2 regions of the Streptomyces sp. NPDC046379 genome follow, and region 2 is predicted to be linked to the other one. Evidence: riboswitches for the same ligand, from Rfam matches in the RefSeq annotation. Region 2 holds a riboswitch; the other holds the start of a gene.

Region 1 (8,520 bases), on a different contig from region 2:
GCAGCGCCAGTTCGCGGCGCAGGCCCTGGGCGGCGTCCAGCACGGTGTCGAGCAGCAGCCGCACCCGCATGTCCTCGACGCTGCGGCCCTCGCGGGCCGCCCGGCGGGTGGCCTCCAGGGCGGCCTCCGCCTCGCCCAGCCGGGCCTTGAGACGCCGGGTCTCGCTCTCCGCGGCGGACACCTGCGCGTGGCTCTCGGCGCGCACGGCCTCCATCTCTCCGTGGGCCTTGCGCAGCGCCGCCTCGCCGCGCTTGACGTCGCTCAGGGCGGAGCGCAGCTTGCGGTGAAGCGATTCGGCTTCCTTGCGGGCGGCGTCCAGTTCGGTGCGCAGCCGCTCGGTCTCGGCGCGGGTGTGCTCACGCGCGGCGGCGAGTTCGGCGCGCAGACGCTCCAGTTCGGCGCGGTTCTCCTCGTCGGCGCGCTCGGCGTCCGCGCGCTGGGCCTCCTCGCCGGCGGCGGTCACGAGCTTCACCCAGCCGGCCGTACGCAGCACGTACGCCGCGGCGGCGACGTCCAGCGGGTCGGCGGCGGGCGGGGGCGCGCCCGAGTCGAGGGCGCCGCACAGCTCGGGCTGGACCTCCCGGAACTTCTCGCCGATGCGCTGCCGGAACAGCGGGTCGGTCTCCAGGGCCGCGGCCATGGCGTTCCCGGCGAACTTGGCACGGCGGTTGGGGGCGAAACGGGCGTACTGCCGCAACTGGGCGGGCAGTTCGGCCATGGTCAGTCCGCCGAAGCCGTCGGCGACGATCTGCACGACGCGGCGGCGCACACCCTCGGGCAGCGGACGGTCGAGCACCTCAGCGGCGCCGTCGTCCGGCTCCCCGCCTGTGGTCTCCACCATCCTCACCCCAATGCCTGTACGCGACCCCGGTCACGGGATCACCGGCCCAGGAGCCCGCTCCCGTCAGGAGCCGACGCCGGGCCTCTCCACGAGTTCCACCTGATCCACGGCGTTGCACCAGCGGCACCGCACCGACTCGATGGTCTCACTGACGACCTCGCGCTCCTCCACGTTCGGCTCACCGGCCAGGTCGAGGTGCACGTACTCGACCACCTTGGAGGAACGGGTCACGTCGAAGCGGGTGAGGTTGCCGCACAGCTTGCAGCGCCACCGCGTCGAGGCGGTCGGCAGGGGAACCGTCATCGTGCCTGGTCCCTTCCCTTCTGGTTTCCCGGCGCGCCAGCGTGCCTGGAGCGTGTGGCTCGTAACCCTACGGCCTGCCGGGTGCCCGACGCCCGTCCGTCCACGGCGGCGAGGCGGTCCGTGCGGATACGTCCCGTTGCGTCATGCTCTGTGTTCATGGTCAGCGACTGGAGGGCGGTGGCCCTGAGAGCCCGGCGGAGGCCGCCGGCGCCGGTGACGTACGGGCTGATCGGCCTGTGCTGCGTGATCTTCCTGATCGGGCCCGCGTCGGGGCTCGGCCCCGCCTACGGCACGGGGGAGGAGCTGCTCGCGGTGCAGCGGGCCTATTTCCGCCGCTGGGGCGTGATCCCCGCAGAGCTGTTCGGCGGCTCCCCCGGGGCCCTCCTCACCCCGGCGACGGCACTGTTCGTGCACGGCAGCTGGGTGCATCTGCTCGGCAACATGCTGTTCCTGCACGTCTTCGGCGCGATGACCGAGGAACGCATGGGCCGGGCCGGGTTCACCCTCTTCTACGTCGGCTGCGGCTGCCTCGCGCTGCTGGCGTACGCGGCGGCCAACGCGGGCTCCGAGCAGTCGCTGGTCGGCGCGTCCGGGGCGATCTCGGCGGTGCTCGGGGCGTTCCTGTTCCTCTTCCCGACCGCGCGGGTGACCAGTCTGCTGCCGTTCCTCTTCTTCCTGCCGCTGCGCTTCCCGGCGTGGGTGGTGCTGCCCTTCTGGGCGGCCCTGCAGTGGCTGGCGGCGGGCCGCTCCGACGGCGGGCCGGGGGTGGCGTACCTGGCCCACCTGGTGGGCTTCGCCCTGGGCTTCGGCTACGCGTGGGCCCGGTTCGGCCGGAGGACTAGAGTGAAACCCGCCCCAGCTCCGGCCCCCGAGGGAGAGAACCAGCCGTGATCACCGCGATCGTCCTGATCAAGACCAGCGTGGACCGGATCCCCGAGATCGCCGAGCGGATCGCGGCGCTGGACTCCGTCAGCGAGGTCTTCTCGGTCACCGGCACGTACGACCTGATCGCGATGGTCCGGGTCCGCCACCACGAGGACCTGGCGGAGGTCATCCCCGGCCGCATCAGCAAGATCCCGGGCGTGGAGGCGACGGACACCCATGTGGCGTTCCGCACCTACTCCCAGCACGACCTGGAGGCGGCCTTCGCCATCGGCCTGGACAATTGAGGCCGGGCTGACCGGCCGGCCGCCGGGGACGGTCACCACCGCCCCCGGCCCAGGCGACGCCCCGGGGGGCGCGGGGAACTGCGCGACCGGCCCTCCACAACCCGCACCCGAAGCACACGCCCCTCGGACACGGCCCCTCACAGCCGACGTCCGGGCAACACCCCAAGGGCGCGGGGAACTGCGCGACCGGCCCCCGACACCCTCACCCGAACACCACGCCCTCGCCCCCGACGACCTCAAGCCGCCGGCCCAGGCACCGGCACGCACCGCCCGCCCTCCGTCCGGTAGGACCACCGCGACCCGTTCCCGAGCAGCTCCCGCGTCGCCCGCAGGAACCGGTCCACATGCTCCTCGGGAGTCCCGGCGCCGAAGCTGACCCGGACGGCGCCGGCGGTCCCGGGCGTCCCGCACTCCTGAGACGTCCCCGACGTCCCGGCCGCGCCGTCCAGCAGCGTGCGCAGCAGCGGATGGGCGCAGAACAGCCCGTCCCGCACCCCGATGCCGTACTCCGCGGACAGTGCCGCGGCGAAGTGCGAGCCGTTCCAGCCGTCCACCACGAAGGACAGGACGCCGACCCGCGGCGCGTCCTCGCCGAACAGGGACAGCACCCGCACCTGCGGCAGCCCGGCCAGTCCCTCGCGCACCTTGCGCAGCAGGTACTCCTCGCGGGCGACCAGGGACTCGAAGCCGGCCTCGGTGAGCGCCTGGCAGGCCGACGCGACGGCGTGGGCGCCGATGACGTTCGGGGACCCCGCCTCGTGCCGGGCCGCGCCGTCGTGCCACTCCACCTCCACGCCGCCGTCCGCCCGCCGGGCGACCCTGCGGCTGGCCCCGCCGCCGGCGAGGTACGGGTCGGCGGCGCCCAGCCAGTCGGCGCGGCCGGCGAGGACGCCGGCGCCGAAGGGGGCGTAGAGCTTGTGCCCGGAGAAGGCGACCCAGTCGACGTCCAGGTCGCGCACCGACACGGGGCGGTGCGGGGCGAGCTGGGCGGCGTCCAGGACGATCCGGGCGCCGTGCGCGTGCGCGGCGGCGGCCAGTTCCCGTACCGGCCACAGCTCGCCGGTGACGTTGGACGCCCCGGTGACGCAGACCAGCGCGGGGCCGTACGGGTCCCGGTCGGCGAGGGCCCGCTCCAGGGCCGCCACGGCCTCGCCCGGGCTGCGCGGCGCGTCGAGCCAGGTGACCGCGTCCTCCGGCCAGGGCAGCAGCGCGGCATGGTGCTCGGTCTCGAAGACGAAGACCCGGCATCCGGCGGGCAGCGCCCCGGCCAGGAGGTTCAGGGAGTCGGTGGTGGAGCGGGTGAAGACGACCTGGTCGTCGGCCCGGCAGTCGAGGAAGCCCGCGACCGTGGCGCGGGCCTTCTCGAACAGGTCGGTGGACAGCTGCGAGAGGTACCCGGCACCGCGGTGCACGCTGCCGTAGTACGGCGCGTACGCCGCCACGTCGTCCCACACCCGCTGGAGCGCGGGCGCGCTGGCCGCGTAGTCGAGCGCGGCGTAGACGGCCTCGCCGCCGGTCACGAGCGGCACGGTGACATCCCGCCCCAGAACGGGCAGCGGGGGGCAAATGACCGGGGCGGAGGCAGCGGAGGATACGGAAACCGGCATGACGAGGACTCCCGTGAGTCGAGCGCTGGGCAGCAGCGCGGGGGACGAGAAGAAAGGGGGTGCGCCGAGGCGACCGGTGCGGAAGGCGCGCGCGTCGACGGCGCACCCGGGGCACGGCTGGAAAACGGCCGACAGACCTAGCGCATTCGTTTGCTCACGGAAGGCTCCCTCGAACGACCCAGGACCCCTGGTCTCGCGAGGGGTCCGCGCTTGCCGCAGACCTTGCTGTCTGCGGCCTGGTCTTCACCCGGGGCACCCCGCCACGGACGGAGGGTTGCCGGACAGCCGGCCGGGGCCTGATGGCTGTCGCTCATGACCTGGTCCCACATCTTGCCACACTGTCGGATACGCGCAAGGGCGCGGTCCGCATCCCGGACCGCGCCCCTGCGCCATCTGCCTTTGCCCACGCGGCCGTTCAGGCGTTGCTGACCGCCACCCAGCGCTCCAGGACCCGCCCGGCCGCCCCGGAGTCGATGGACTCGGCCGCCTTCGCCATGCCGTCCCGGAGCTGCTCCGCGAGCGGTCCCGTGCCCGGCTCCAGCGCCACCAGGGCCGCCGCCGAGTTCAGCAGCACCGCGTCCCGTACGGGACCCCGCTCGCCGTCGAGCAGCCGACGGGCCACCTCGGCGTTGTAGGAGGCGTCGGCGCCGCGCAGTGCCTCCAGCGGGACCGGCTCGATGCCGACGTCCCGCGGGTCGAAGACCTCCTCGGTCACCTTGCCGTCGCGGACCACCCACACCCGGGAGGTGGCGGTGACCGTCAGCTCGTCGAGGCCGTCGTCGCCGCGGAAGACCAGCGAGGAGTTGCCGCGTTCGGCGAGCACGCCGGCGACGATCGGGGCCATGCGCGCGTCGGCGACGCCCACCGCCTGGGCCCGCACCCGCGCCGGGTTGGTCAGCGGGCCGAGGAAGTTGAAGGTGGTCCGGATGCCCAGCTGGCCGCGCGCCGCAGCCACATGGCGCAGCGCCGGGTGGAACCTGACCGCGAAGCAGAAGGTGATCCCGGCCTCCTCGGCCACCTCGGCGACCCGCCGCGGCGTCAGCTCCAGATTGACCCCGAGCTTCTCCAGCACGTCGGACGCGCCGGACGCGGAGGAGGCGGCGCGGTTGCCGTGCTTGACGACCTTGGCGCCGGTGCCGGCGATCACCACGGCGGACATGGTGGAGATGTTCACCGTCTTGGCGCCGTCGCCGCCGGTGCCGACGATGTCGACCGTCTCCCCCGGCACCTCGATCACGTTGGCGTGCTCGTACATGGTGCGGACCATGCCGGCGATCTCCTCGACGGTCTCGCCCTTGGCCCGCAGGGCCACCGCGAAACCGGCGATCTGGGCGTCCGTCGCCTCGCCCCGCATGATCACGTCCATCGCCCAGGCCGTGTCGTCCGCGCTCAGGTCGCGGCCGTCGAGCAGGCCGTTCAGCAGGGCGGGCCAGGTGCGGCCCGCCGCGGTGTCGCCTCCAGCGGGGGTCACAGCGCTCATAAGCCGCTCCTGGCTCGGTCCCGGATGTCGGGACGGGTGTCTCGGACGGGCTCCACCCTATCCAGCCGCCGGACAAGACGGAGGGCCCCGTCCGTACACCGGACGGGGCCCTCGGCCGTGGCTGTGGCGAACGCAGCGATCAGTGGTGGCCGTGGCCGCTCGTGATCTCCTTGTACTCCTCGACGGTGGGCTTCGGGATCTGCGACTCCTCGCCGAAGTAGGCGTTGCTGAGCTTGACGCGCAGCTTCTCGGAGCCCTTCACCTTGCGCTTGACGCCGTTCTCGTCGACCGTCTGGCCGATGGCCAGCGGCTTGTACTGCTCGTGCGCCGTGAGCGTGTGCAGCTGCTCCTGGCTGAGCGGCTCGTGCACCTCGATGAACTCACCGTGCGGCAGGCGCTTGATGGTGCCGGTCTCCCGGCCGTGCAGCACCTTGTCCCGGTCCCGGCGCTGGAGGCCGAGGCAGATCCGCTTGGTCACGACGAACGCGATGACCGGTCCGACGAAGAACCCGATCCGGACGAACCACGTGACCGCGTTGATCGACAGATGGAAGTGGGTCGCGACGATGTCGTTGCCACCGCCGATCAGCATGATCATGTACGCGGTGATCCAGGCCACGCCGAAGGCGGTGCGGGTCGGGGCGTTGCGCGGGCGGTCCAGCAGGTGGTGCTCCCGCTTGTCCCCGGTGACCCAGGCCTCGATGAACGGGTACAGGGCGATCACCGCGAGGAACAGACCGAAGATCACCAGCGGGACGAACACGCCCAGGACGAGCGTGTGACCCCAGAAGTTGATCTCCCAGCCCGGCATGGCGCGCACCAGGCCCTCGGCGAAGCCCATGTACCAGTCGGGCTGGGCGCCCGTGGACACCTGGTCCGCCCGGTAGGGGCCGAGGACCCAGATCGGGTTGACCGACGCGATGCCGGCGAGGGCCGCGGTCACACCGAAGACCAGGAAGAAGAAGCCTCCGGCCTTGGCCGTGTAGACCGGCAGCAGCGGCATGCCGACGACGTTCTTGTTGGTCCGGCCGGGGCCCGGGAACTGGGTGTGCTTGTGGTAGAAGACCAGGATCAGGTGGGCGCTCACCAGCGCCAGCATGATGCCCGGCAGCAGCAGGATGTGGATCGAGTAGAACCGGGCCACGAAGTCCGTGCCGGGGAACTCCCCGCCGAACAGGAACATCGAGATGTACGTGCCGACGATCGGCACGGACAGGATCGCGCCCTGGGTGAAGCGGACACCGGTGCCCGAGAGCAGGTCGTCCGGGAGCGAGTAGCCGGTGAACCCGGTGAACATGCCCAGGACGAACAGCAGGAAGCCGAACAGCCAGTTGACCTCGCGCGGCTTGCGGAACGCGCCGGTGAAGAAGACGCGCATCATGTGCACGAACATGCCGGCGAGGAAGATGATCGCCGCCCAGTGGTGGATCTGCCGGATCAGCAGACCACCGCGCACGTCGAAGCTGATGTCCAGCGTGGAGGCGTACGCCTCGCTCATCAGCACGCCCTGCAGCGGGACGTAGCTGCCGTGGTACTCCACCTCGTTCATCGACGGGTGGAAGAACAGCGTCAGGTACACACCCGTGAGGATGATGATGATGAAGCTGTACAGGCAGATCTCGCCCAGCATGAACGACCAGTGGTCGGGAAAGATCTTGCGCATGTTGGCCTTGGCCAGGGAGTAGATCCCCAGCCGGCCGTCGGCCCAGTCGGCGAGGCGCTCGCCGGCCGGAGCCTTCCCGCGGGCGCGGGATTCGGTGCTGGTGGTGCTGGTGGTGCTCATCCGCGCTCCCAGAATGCAGGGCCGACGGGCTCCTCGAAGTCGCCGAGCGCCTCGAGGTACCCCTCGTCGTTCACGCCGATGCGCAGCTGCGGCAGGGCGTGGCCGGCGGGGCCGAAGATGACCCTGGCTCCGTCGGAGAGGTCGAAGGTGGACTGGTGGCAGGGGCACAGCACGTGGTGCGTCTGCTGCTCGTACAGCGAGATCGGGCAGCCGACGTGGGTGCAGATCTTGGAGTACGCCACGATGCCCTCGTGCGACCACTCCAGCTCGCGCTTGTCCTTGATGTCCTCCGGCTCGATCCGGACGATCATCAGGGCGGCCTTGGCGATCTCGTTCTGGTACGAGTGGTCGTGCTCCTCCAGGCCCTCGGGCTTGGCGAAGGTGAGCGAGCCGACGGAGATGTCCGAGGGACGCAGCGGCTCGTTCGTGTTCATGTTGACCAGGAGCAGGCCCTTGGACCACATGGTGTGGCGCAGCGAGGTGCCGGGCAGCGGACCGAGGTCGCGCAGCAGGACCAGGCTGGTGAGCGGCACGAGGGTGAGCGCGCCGAGCATCGTGTTGCGGATCAGCTTGCGCCGTCCGAACGCGGACTCCTCGACACCCTGCTTCCACTCTTCCTTGATCTTGGCGTTCAGCTCGGGCGACGCCTCGATCGGGTGGCGCTCGTCGGCCATCTCGACGTCCGCCATCAGCGTGCGCGCCCAGTGGATCGCGCCGGCGCCGATGGTGAACAGCGCGATGCCGAGGGTCAGGCCCAGCGCGAGGTTGAGCGCGCTGACGTGGCCGAGGGTCCAGACGTAGACCGACCTGTCCACGGGGATGGTGACGAACGCAGCGATGAAGCCGATGGTGGCCAGCATCGAGAGCGTGAACAGCAGGGCGACCGCGCGCTCGGACCGCTTGGCGGCCCGCTCGTCGATGTCCTGGATGCGGTGCTCGTGCGGCGGCAGGCCGGGGTCGGCGAACGGGTTCTCCTCGTCCGCGACGCCCACCGCCGTGCCGTGCGCGTGGCCCTGCTCGGCAGGGAGCTTCTCTTCGGGAATGTCGTGGCTGCTCATGACTTCTTGGCCTTTGCGGTCCGGGCGGCGACCCACACGGCGATGGCGATCAGGCCACCGAGACCGAAGATCCAGCCGAACAGACCCTCGCTGACCGGCCCGAGGCCGCCCAGCTGAAGGCCGCCGGGGCTCTTGGCCTCGTCGCCGTTGACCTCTTCGAGGTACGCGATGATGTCCTTCTTATTCTGCTCCGACAGGACGGTGTCGGGGAAGGAGGGCATGTTCTGCGGGCCGGTCTGCATGGCCTCGTAGATGTGCTTGGGGTCGACGCCCTCCAGG
Region 2 (8,520 bases):
CCCGTCGCTCAGGGCCGAGCACACCCACAGCGCGCCCGCGTCCGGACCGATCGCCGACAGCCCGGAGACCAGGCCGCCACCGCCCCTGCGGGCGTTCAGCGAACCGTCCTCGCCGACCGTGTAGGAGACCGGCCCCCGGTTGGAGGCGAGCAGGACCTGTGCAGCACCGTACGTCGAAGCCATAAGCCTCAACCTAGCCCGCCCCCCAACCGCTCAAACGTACGGTTCCAGCAGTTCGGCGGCCGGATCGCGTGCCGTATACGACCGGCCGTGCGACGGCGGACGACCGGCCGCGCGACCCTCCGCGCGGCCCGCCGTCCGGCTCCTCGTCCGACCTCTCGTCCGGACCCTTCCGCTCCCGTCCGGCCCGCGCCCGGCCGCCTCACGCCACCCTGCGCCGCGCGTACTCCGCGATCTCCACCATCGGCGGACGCTCCTCCGTGTCCACCGAGTACGTGCGCGGCTCGAACCCCTCCGACCCCCGCTCGAACTGGGTGATGGCGGGCCGGATCAGATGCCCGCGCGCCAGCCTCAGCTGCGCGGTGCGGTAGATCGCCGCGGCCATCCGGCCGAGCGCCTGCCCGTCCTGGTGCCGGTGCTTGCGCACCCCGATGTCCACCTGGGCCAGCGCGTCGAGCCCCACCAGGTGCAGGGCGTCGACCAGCATGCCCAGCTCCACGCCGTACCCGACGGGGAAGGGCAGCTGTTCCAGCAGCGAGCGGCGGGCCGCGTACTCGCCGCCCAGCGGCTGCACGAAGCCCGCCAGCTGCGGCCAGTGCATGTTGAGCAGCGGGCGTGCCATCAGCTCGGTCACCCGGCCGCCCTGCCCCGCCGCGCCGCCCAGCGGGCGGTCGTACATCCCCTTGACGAGGTCGACGTCCGGGTCGGTCAGCAGCGGGCCGACGATCCCGGAGACGAAGTCCGACGAGAACTCCCGCAGGTCCGCGTCGATGAAGCAGACGATGTCCCCGTCGGTCACCAGCAGGGAGCGCCACAGCACCTCGCCCTTGCCGGGCACGGCGGGGAGGCGCGGGAGGATCTCGTCGCGGTGCACCACCCGGGCGCCCGCGGCGGCGGCCACCTCGGAGGTGCGGTCGGTGGAGCCCGAGTCGACGACGACGATCTCGTCGACGAGCGGGACCTGGTGCATCAGGTCGTGCCGGATCACGGCGACGATGTCGCCGACCGTCTCCTCCTCGTTGAGGGCGGGCAGCACGACGCTGACCGACTGGCCCGTGGCACGCTTGGCGGCCAGGATCTTGTGCAGCGGGCGATCGGTCGCGGACCAGGAGCGGGTGTTCAGCCAGCGCTCGACTTCTTCCAGCACAGCCTGCGGCTCCTTCGCGTTCTCTCGGCGAGCGGGGGAGCACATGTCCGGACGTTCCGACCGGCATGTGATCCATCTCGCGCTTCGGACGACTATCTCAACTGTCCTGGCCTTCGGTTACAGTCTTGAACAACGCTGGTGACCATCGCATGTCGGGGGTCGCCATGCCGACAACCACATACAGCTCATCCAGAGGGGCAGAGGGATACGGCCCGATGAAGCCCCGGCAACCCTCCAGCCGGTCTCGTAGATCAGTGTTGATCGTTTCCGCGAGGCTCCCGGCTAGGGAAGGTGCCAAATCCGTCTCACGGCGAGATGCGTCGTGAGGAAGATGAGGAGAAAGGGCCTCGCCTCACATGGCTGTGCAGACCGTTGCAAGCACCACCGATTCCGCCGCCTCCGTGGACCTGGGTCCCGCCGCGGCGCTCTCCTGCCGCGAGTGCGGTCACCGCGTACCCCTCGGACCGGTCTTCGCCTGCGAGGAGTGTTTCGGCCCGCTGGAGATCGCGTACGACTTCTCGGCCTACGACACCGAGGAACTGCGGCGGCGCATCGAGGCGGGACCCGCGAACATCTGGCGCTACGCGCCCCTGCTGCCCGTCCCGGCCGACGTGGCGGACAAGCCCAACCTGAACCCCGGCTGGACCAAGCTCGTCCAGGCCGACAACCTCGCCCGCGAACTCGGCGTGACCGGCGGTCTGTACGTCAAGGACGACTCCGGCAACCCGACCCACTCCTTCAAGGACCGGGTCGTCGCCCAGGCCCTGGAGGCCGCCCGGGCCTTCGGCTTCACCACCCTGTCCTGCTCCTCCACCGGCAACCTGGCCGGCGCGGTCGGCGCCGCCGCCGCCCGGGCCGGCCTGCGCTCCTGCGTGTTCATCCCGCACGACCTGGAGCAGGGCAAGGTCGTCATGGCCGCCGTCTACGGCGGCGAGCTGGTCGGCATCGAGGGCAACTACGACGACGTCAACCGCTTCTGCTCCGAGCTGATCGGCGACCCGGCCGGCGAGGGCTGGGGCTTCGTCAACGTCAACCTGCGGCCGTACTACGCGGAGGGGTCCAAGACCCTCGCGTACGAGATCTGCGAGCAGCTCGGCTGGCGGCTGCCGGACCAGATCGTGGTGCCGATCGCCTCCGGCTCCCAGCTCACCAAGATCGACAAGGGGCTGCAGGAACTGATCAAGCTCGGTCTGGTCGAGGACCGGCCGTACAAGATCTTCGGCGCCCAGGCCGAGGGCTGCTCGCCGGTGTCCACCGCGTACAAGGCCGGGCACGACGTCGTCCGGCCGCAGAAGCCCGACACCATCGCCAAGTCCCTCGCCATCGGCAACCCGGCCGACGGGCCCTACGTCCTCGACATCGCCCGCCGCACGGGCGGCGCCGTGGAGGACGTCACGGACGAGCAGATCGTGGACGCCATCAGGCTGCTGGCCCGCACCGAGGGCATCTTCGCGGAGACGGCCGGCGGCGTGACGGTGGGCGTGACCCGCAAGCTGATCGAGAACGGCGTGCTGGACCCGGCGAAGACCACGGTCGTCCTCAACACGGGCGACGGTCTCAAGACGCTGGACGCCGTGGCGGGGACGGGGCTCACCGCGACCATCCGGCCGAGCCTGGAGTCGTTCCGCGCGGCCGGCCTCGCCTGATCCGCCGGTCCGCCGCCCCCTTCCGCATCCGCGTACGCCAGCCACCCCGACCGGAGGTCACCGAGCCATGAGCGTCACCGTCCGCATCCCCACCATCCTGCGCACCTACACGGGCGGGAAGGCCGAGGTCGCCGCCGAGGGGGCCACCCTCGGCGAGGTCATCGCCGACCTGGAGAAGAACCACACGGGCATCGCCGCCCGCGTCCTGGACGACCAGGGCAAGCTGCGCCGCTTCGTCAACGTGTACGTCAACGACGACGACGTCCGTTTTGAACAGGGTCTGGACACCGCCACCCCGGACGGCGCGGGAGTGTCGATCATCCCCGCCGTCGCCGGCGGCTGAACACCGGACGTCCGTTGAATGGCCCCCTCCCCAAGAGAAGCGGAGGGGGCCATTCAATGTGATTGAGCACGGTAGAGTTGGGGAACGCGCCCCCTTTCACCTTGCCGGGCGCATATGTGGAACGCTGCGCTTCCGTCGAGAAGTAGCCAAAGTGTGCGATCCTTTTCGGCCATCCTGGCCTTTTCCGCGGTCCGGCTTGCCCTGAAGTCTGGCGGATTTTCCGTAAATTCCCGACCGCTCGCGCCCAGATTTCTCGTCCGACTGACCTGTTGCAGACGGCAGTTGGACAGATACATTCGGCCGCGGTCGACGCGTTCCGGCGCACGCCCCCAGCCATTGGGGGGTGAGGTCTGACCCGGGTCCGCGAAGTGTGGATCTGTGCAAGGGCCAGTAATAGGGGAGTTAGGCATGGCTCAGGGCACCGTCAAGTGGTTCAACGCGGAGAAGGGGTACGGCTTCATCGCGGTCGACGGTGGTGCGGACGTCTTCGTCCACTACAGCGCGATCCAGATGGACGGGTACCGGACCCTCGAAGAGGGCCAGCGAGTCGAGTTCGAGATCTCGCAGGGTCAGAAGGGCCCGCAGGCCGACATGGTCCGCGTCACTGCCTGAAACGCGCGACCGACCACCGCAGGCGAAGGTCTTTCTCCGAAGGGCCCGCATCCCCAGGGGTGCGGGCCCTTCGGCTGTCCGGGCCCGCGTCCCCGGCTGTCCGGGCCCGCGCCTCCGGCCTCCGGGTCCGCCTCCGGCCTCCGGGTCCGTCGCCTTCGGCCTTCGGGTCCGTCGCCTTCGGCCGTCCGCGGATCCGCCGCTTCCGGCGGTCGGGACCCGCGCTTCCGGCTGTCCGGACCCACGCCTCCGGGTGGCCGGATGCCGGGAGGCGCTTGCACTCACCACACCCGAGTGCTAATCATTGGCGTTAGCACTCTGAAGGTGAGAGTGACAAAGAAGGACCGGGTCGGTGAGGCCCGCGGGCCAGGTGGGGCAAGGAACCACGGGCCGGCGAGCCGTCCGTCGCGGGCGCGGGCGCGGTCCGAAGGAATCACCCCCAGTCCTGGAGGGACCACTTCACATGGCCAAGATCATCGCGTTCGACGAGGAGGCGCGGCGCGGCCTCGAGCGCGGCATGAACCAGCTCGCGGACGCCGTGAAGGTGACGCTCGGCCCCAAGGGCCGCAACGTCGTCCTCGAGAAGAAGTGGGGCGCCCCCACGATCACCAACGATGGTGTCTCCATCGCCAAGGAGATCGAGCTCGAGGACCCGTACGAGAAGATCGGCGCCGAGCTGGTCAAGGAAGTCGCCAAGAAGACGGACGACGTCGCCGGCGACGGTACGACCACGGCGACCGTGCTGGCCCAGGCCCTGGTGCGCGAGGGTCTGCGCAACGTCGCGGCCGGCGCCAACCCGATGGCCCTGAAGCGCGGCATCGAGAAGGCCGTCGAGGCCGTCTCCGCCGCCCTGCTCGACCAGGCCAAGGAGGTCGAGACCAAGGAGCAGATCGCCTCCACGGCCTCCATCTCCGCCGCCGACACCCAGATCGGCGAGCTGATCGCCGAGGCGATGGACAAGGTCGGCAAGGAAGGCGTCATCACGGTCGAGGAGTCGCAGACCTTCGGTCTGGAGCTCGAGCTCACCGAGGGCATGCGCTTCGACAAGGGCTACATCTCGGCGTACTTCGCCACCGACATGGAGCGGATGGAGGCCTCGCTCGAGGACCCCTACATCCTCATCGCCAACTCCAAGATCTCCAACGTCAAGGACCTGCTTCCGCTCCTGGAGAAGGTCATGCAGTCGGGCAAGCCGCTGCTGATCATCGCCGAGGACGTCGAGGGCGAGGCCCTGTCGACCCTGGTCGTCAACAAGATCCGCGGCACCTTCAAGTCCGTCGCCGTCAAGGCCCCGGGCTTCGGCGACCGCCGCAAGGCCATGCTCGGCGACATCGCCATCCTCACGGGCGGCGAGGTCATCTCCGAGGAGGTCGGCCTCAAGCTGGAGAACGCGACCCTGGACCTCCTGGGCCGCGCCCGCAAGGTCGTCATCACCAAGGACGAGACCACCATCGTGGACGGCGCCGGCTCCGCGGAGCAGGTCCAGGGCCGCGTGAACCAGATCCGCGCCGAGATCGAGAACAGCGACTCGGACTACGACCGCGAGAAGCTGCAGGAGCGCCTGGCGAAGCTCGCCGGCGGTGTCGCGGTCATCAAGGCCGGCGCCGCCACCGAGGTGGAGCTCAAGGAGCGCAAGCACCGCATCGAGGACGCCGTGCGCAACGCCAAGGCGGCCGTCGAGGAGGGCATCGTCGCCGGTGGTGGCGTGGCCCTGCTCCAGGCCTCCCAGGTGTTCGAGAAGCTGGAGCTCGAGGGCGACGAGGCCACCGGTGCCGCCGCCGTCAAGCTGGCGCTCGAGGCCCCGCTGAAGCAGATCGCCGTCAACGCCGGCCTCGAGGGCGGCGTCGTGGTGGAGAAGGTCCGCAACCTCACCCCGGGCCACGGCCTGAACGCCGCGACCGGTGAGTACGTCGACCTGGTCGCCGAAGGCATCATCGACCCGGCGAAGGTGACCCGTTCCGCGCTGCAGAACGCCGCCTCCATCGCCGCGCTGTTCCTCACCACCGAGGCCGTCATCGCCGACAAGCCGGAGAAGGCCGCCGCGCCGGCCGGCGGCGGCATGCCGGGCGGTGACATGGACTTCTGATCCTTCCGAGGATCGGTACCGTCCTTCCGTGCCGTGGGCGGCACTCCCCGTACGACGGGGGGTGCCGCCCACGGGCGTTTCCGCGGCGGCCGGGTGCGGGTCCGTCCGCGTTCTCCGGCTCCCGGGAACGGGATCCGCGGCTCCCGGGAATGCGATCTGGACACCGCTTGTTGCACATGCACATACTGATCGGTATCCGATCCCTAGGAGCCCCCGAGTGACCGTCTCCCCGCCCGCCGCCTCCCGCGCGGCCGAGATCCTCTCCCGCCCCGTGTCGATCAACGGCCTCACGGTGCCGAACCGCATCGTCATGGCGCCGATGACCCGTCAGTTCTCCCCGGGCGGCGTCCCCGGCGAGGACGTGGTGTCGTACTACGCCCGCCGTGCCGCCGCCGGCGTCGGGCTCATCGTCACCGAGGGCACGTACGTCGGCCACGACTCGGCCGGGGAGAGCAGCCGGGTGCCGCGGTTCCACGGGGCCGAGCAGCTGGCGGGCTGGACGAAGGTCGCCGACGCCGTGCACGCGGCCGGCGGGACGATCGTGCCGCAGCTGTGGCACATCGGCATGGTCCGCAAGCCGGGCCGCCCGCCGTTCCCCGAGGCGTCCCCCGTCGGCCCCTCCGGGCTGCGCCTGGACGGCACCGCGGGCGACGGCCGGGAGATGACGCGCCAGGACCTGGACGACGTGATCGCCGCCTTCGCCGAGGCCGCCGCGGCGGCCGAGCGGATCGGCTTCGACGGCGTCGAACTGCACGGCGCCCACGGCTACCTCATCGACCAGTTCCTGTGGGAGTTCACCAACCGCCGCACCGACGCCTACGGCGGCGACCCCGTCGCCCGCACCCGGTTCGCCGCCGAGATCGTGGCCGCCGTCCGCGCCTCCGTTTCGCCCGGCTTCCCGGTGATCTTCCGCTACTCGCAGTGGAAGTCGGGGGCCTACGACGCCAGGCTCGCCGACACCCCCGAGCAGCTGGAGGCCGTCCTCACCCCGCTCGCCGCCGCCGGCGTCGACGCCTTCCACGCCTCCACCCGCCGCTACTGGCTCCCCGAGTTCGACGGCTCCGACCTCAACCTCGCCGGCTGGACCAAGAAGCTCACCGGCAAGCCCGCCATCACCGTCGGCTCGGTGGGCCTCGACGGCGACTTCATCAAGGCGTTCCAGGGCGAGGGCGCCGCGCTGGGCAGCCTCGACAACCTCCTCGACCGCTTTGAGCGCGACGAGTTCGACCTGGTCGCCGTCGGCCGCGCCCTGCTCCAGGACCCGCAGTGGGCCGAGAAGGTGCTCGCCGGCCGCTTCGATGAGCTGGCCCCGTACGACGCCGCGTCCCTGCGCACCCTGAGCTGACCGCGGCGGCCTACAGGTTGCCCATCGGCTCGATGTCCACCCGCACCGGGGTGCCCCACACGCGGAGCACCTCGTAGTCGGTGAACTCGTGCACCAGCCGGTACGCCATGGCGGGCCGCGAGCCGCGCCGCTGGGCGGCCAGATACAGCTCGGCCTCGCGCCGGTCCCGGCGCGGGGTCCCGCACAGCTGCCACTCCTGCCCGTTCCACAGCTCCGGCAGCCAGCGCTGCTGGGGCTGCGGACGGTCGCCGCGCACCCCGTACCGCGACGGCGCGGTGGCGGCGGGGCCGGCGGGCGCGGCGGGGCCGTTGAACTCGGCCCGGCGGGCCGCCCGCCGCCGCGTCTCGCACAGCAGGCACAGGTCGGGCGCGCTCTCGTCCACGGGCCCGTACGGATGCTCGGGGCAGCGGGTGGCCGGGGCCTGCGCGCCGGCGCTCTCCTCCAGCAGCTCCAGCGCGCGCTTGAGGTCCGCCTTGATCTCGTGCAGCTTGGCGTCCGGCGTGTCGGCGCCGAGGGCCTCGCCGTGTTCCCCGAGCAGCCGGAGGGCACGGCCGAGAGCGGTGACGTGGGCGTGGTTCATGCCGTCCAGTGTCTCAGCGGGGGGCGCGGGGGCCGTGCCGCGCGCGGTGGCGGTGGGATTGCGTCGGCAGCCGCGTCGCGCGGCCGTCGGGGCGTTCGGCCGTGTGGCAGGGGGCCGCCGCCCGAACCCTCCAGGGCAGTCGGTCGGTGGCCGTGTGGTGTTCGGCCGGTGTGTCAGCGGGCTGCCGTCTCCAGCGCCTCGCGCAGTCGGTCGCCGGAGTTCGCCCGGTGGCCGTGTGGTGTTCGGCCGGTGTGTCAGTGGGCTGCCGTCTCCAGCGGCTCGCGCAGTCGGTCGCCGGAGTTCGCCCGGTGGCCGTGTGGTGTTCGGCCGGTGTGTCAGTGGGCTGCCGCCACCAGCGCCTCGCGCAGTCGGCCCCCCGACTCCGCCAGCAGCCGTGCCGCCGTCGGGGCGTCCACCTGGCCGAGGATCGTCAGGATGGCGTCCTTGACCTCGCCGCCCGTCGCCGCGAGGGCCGCCTCGATCTCGTCGTCGCCCGCGCCGGTGGCCAGGGCGACGATCCGGCGGGAGCGGGCGCGCAGCTTGTCGTTGGAGGCGCGCACGTCGACCATCAGGTTCCCGTACGT

Evidence for each region. Region 2 has a riboswitch for S-adenosylmethionine ahead of thrC (threonine synthase). Riboswitches for the same ligand answer to the same signal wherever they lie in the genome.
Region 1: linked by a shared signal. The riboswitch ahead of ACZ6KF_RS00135 (aminotransferase class V-fold PLP-dependent enzyme) and the one ahead of thrC (threonine synthase) in region 2 are both predicted to bind S-adenosylmethionine.

What each region holds. Positions count from the first base shown of each region.
Region 1 covers NZ_JBVJFP010000001.1:24,486-33,005, forward strand. Annotated here, with positions in the region: gene ACZ6KF_RS00115 (NYN domain-containing protein) at 1-841, opposite strand, end outside; gene ACZ6KF_RS00120 (hypothetical protein) at 905-1,144, opposite strand; gene ACZ6KF_RS00125 (rhomboid family intramembrane serine protease) at 1,301-2,035, shown strand; gene ACZ6KF_RS00130 (Lrp/AsnC family transcriptional regulator) at 2,032-2,313, shown strand; gene ACZ6KF_RS00135 (aminotransferase class V-fold PLP-dependent enzyme) at 2,550-3,920, opposite strand; SAM riboswitch class IV at 4,122-4,238, opposite strand; gene trpD (anthranilate phosphoribosyltransferase) at 4,336-5,400, opposite strand; gene qcrB (cytochrome bc1 complex cytochrome b subunit) at 5,540-7,183, opposite strand; gene qcrA (cytochrome bc1 complex Rieske iron-sulfur subunit) at 7,180-8,241, opposite strand; gene qcrC (cytochrome bc1 complex diheme cytochrome c subunit) at 8,238-8,520, opposite strand, start outside.
Region 2 covers NZ_JBVJFP010000012.1:128,309-136,828, forward strand. Annotated here, with positions in the region: gene ACZ6KF_RS21865 (alpha,alpha-trehalose-phosphate synthase (UDP-forming)) at 1-183, opposite strand, end outside; gene ACZ6KF_RS21870 (glucosyl-3-phosphoglycerate synthase) at 383-1,327, opposite strand; SAM riboswitch class I at 1,510-1,665, shown strand; gene thrC (threonine synthase) at 1,684-2,973, shown strand; gene ACZ6KF_RS21880 (ubiquitin-like small modifier protein 1) at 3,041-3,316, shown strand; gene ACZ6KF_RS21885 (cold-shock protein) at 3,725-3,928, shown strand; gene groL (chaperonin GroEL) at 4,389-6,011, shown strand; gene ACZ6KF_RS21895 (NADH:flavin oxidoreductase) at 6,229-7,356, shown strand; gene ACZ6KF_RS21900 (hypothetical protein) at 7,367-7,936, opposite strand; gene murQ (N-acetylmuramic acid 6-phosphate etherase) at 8,272-8,520, opposite strand, start outside.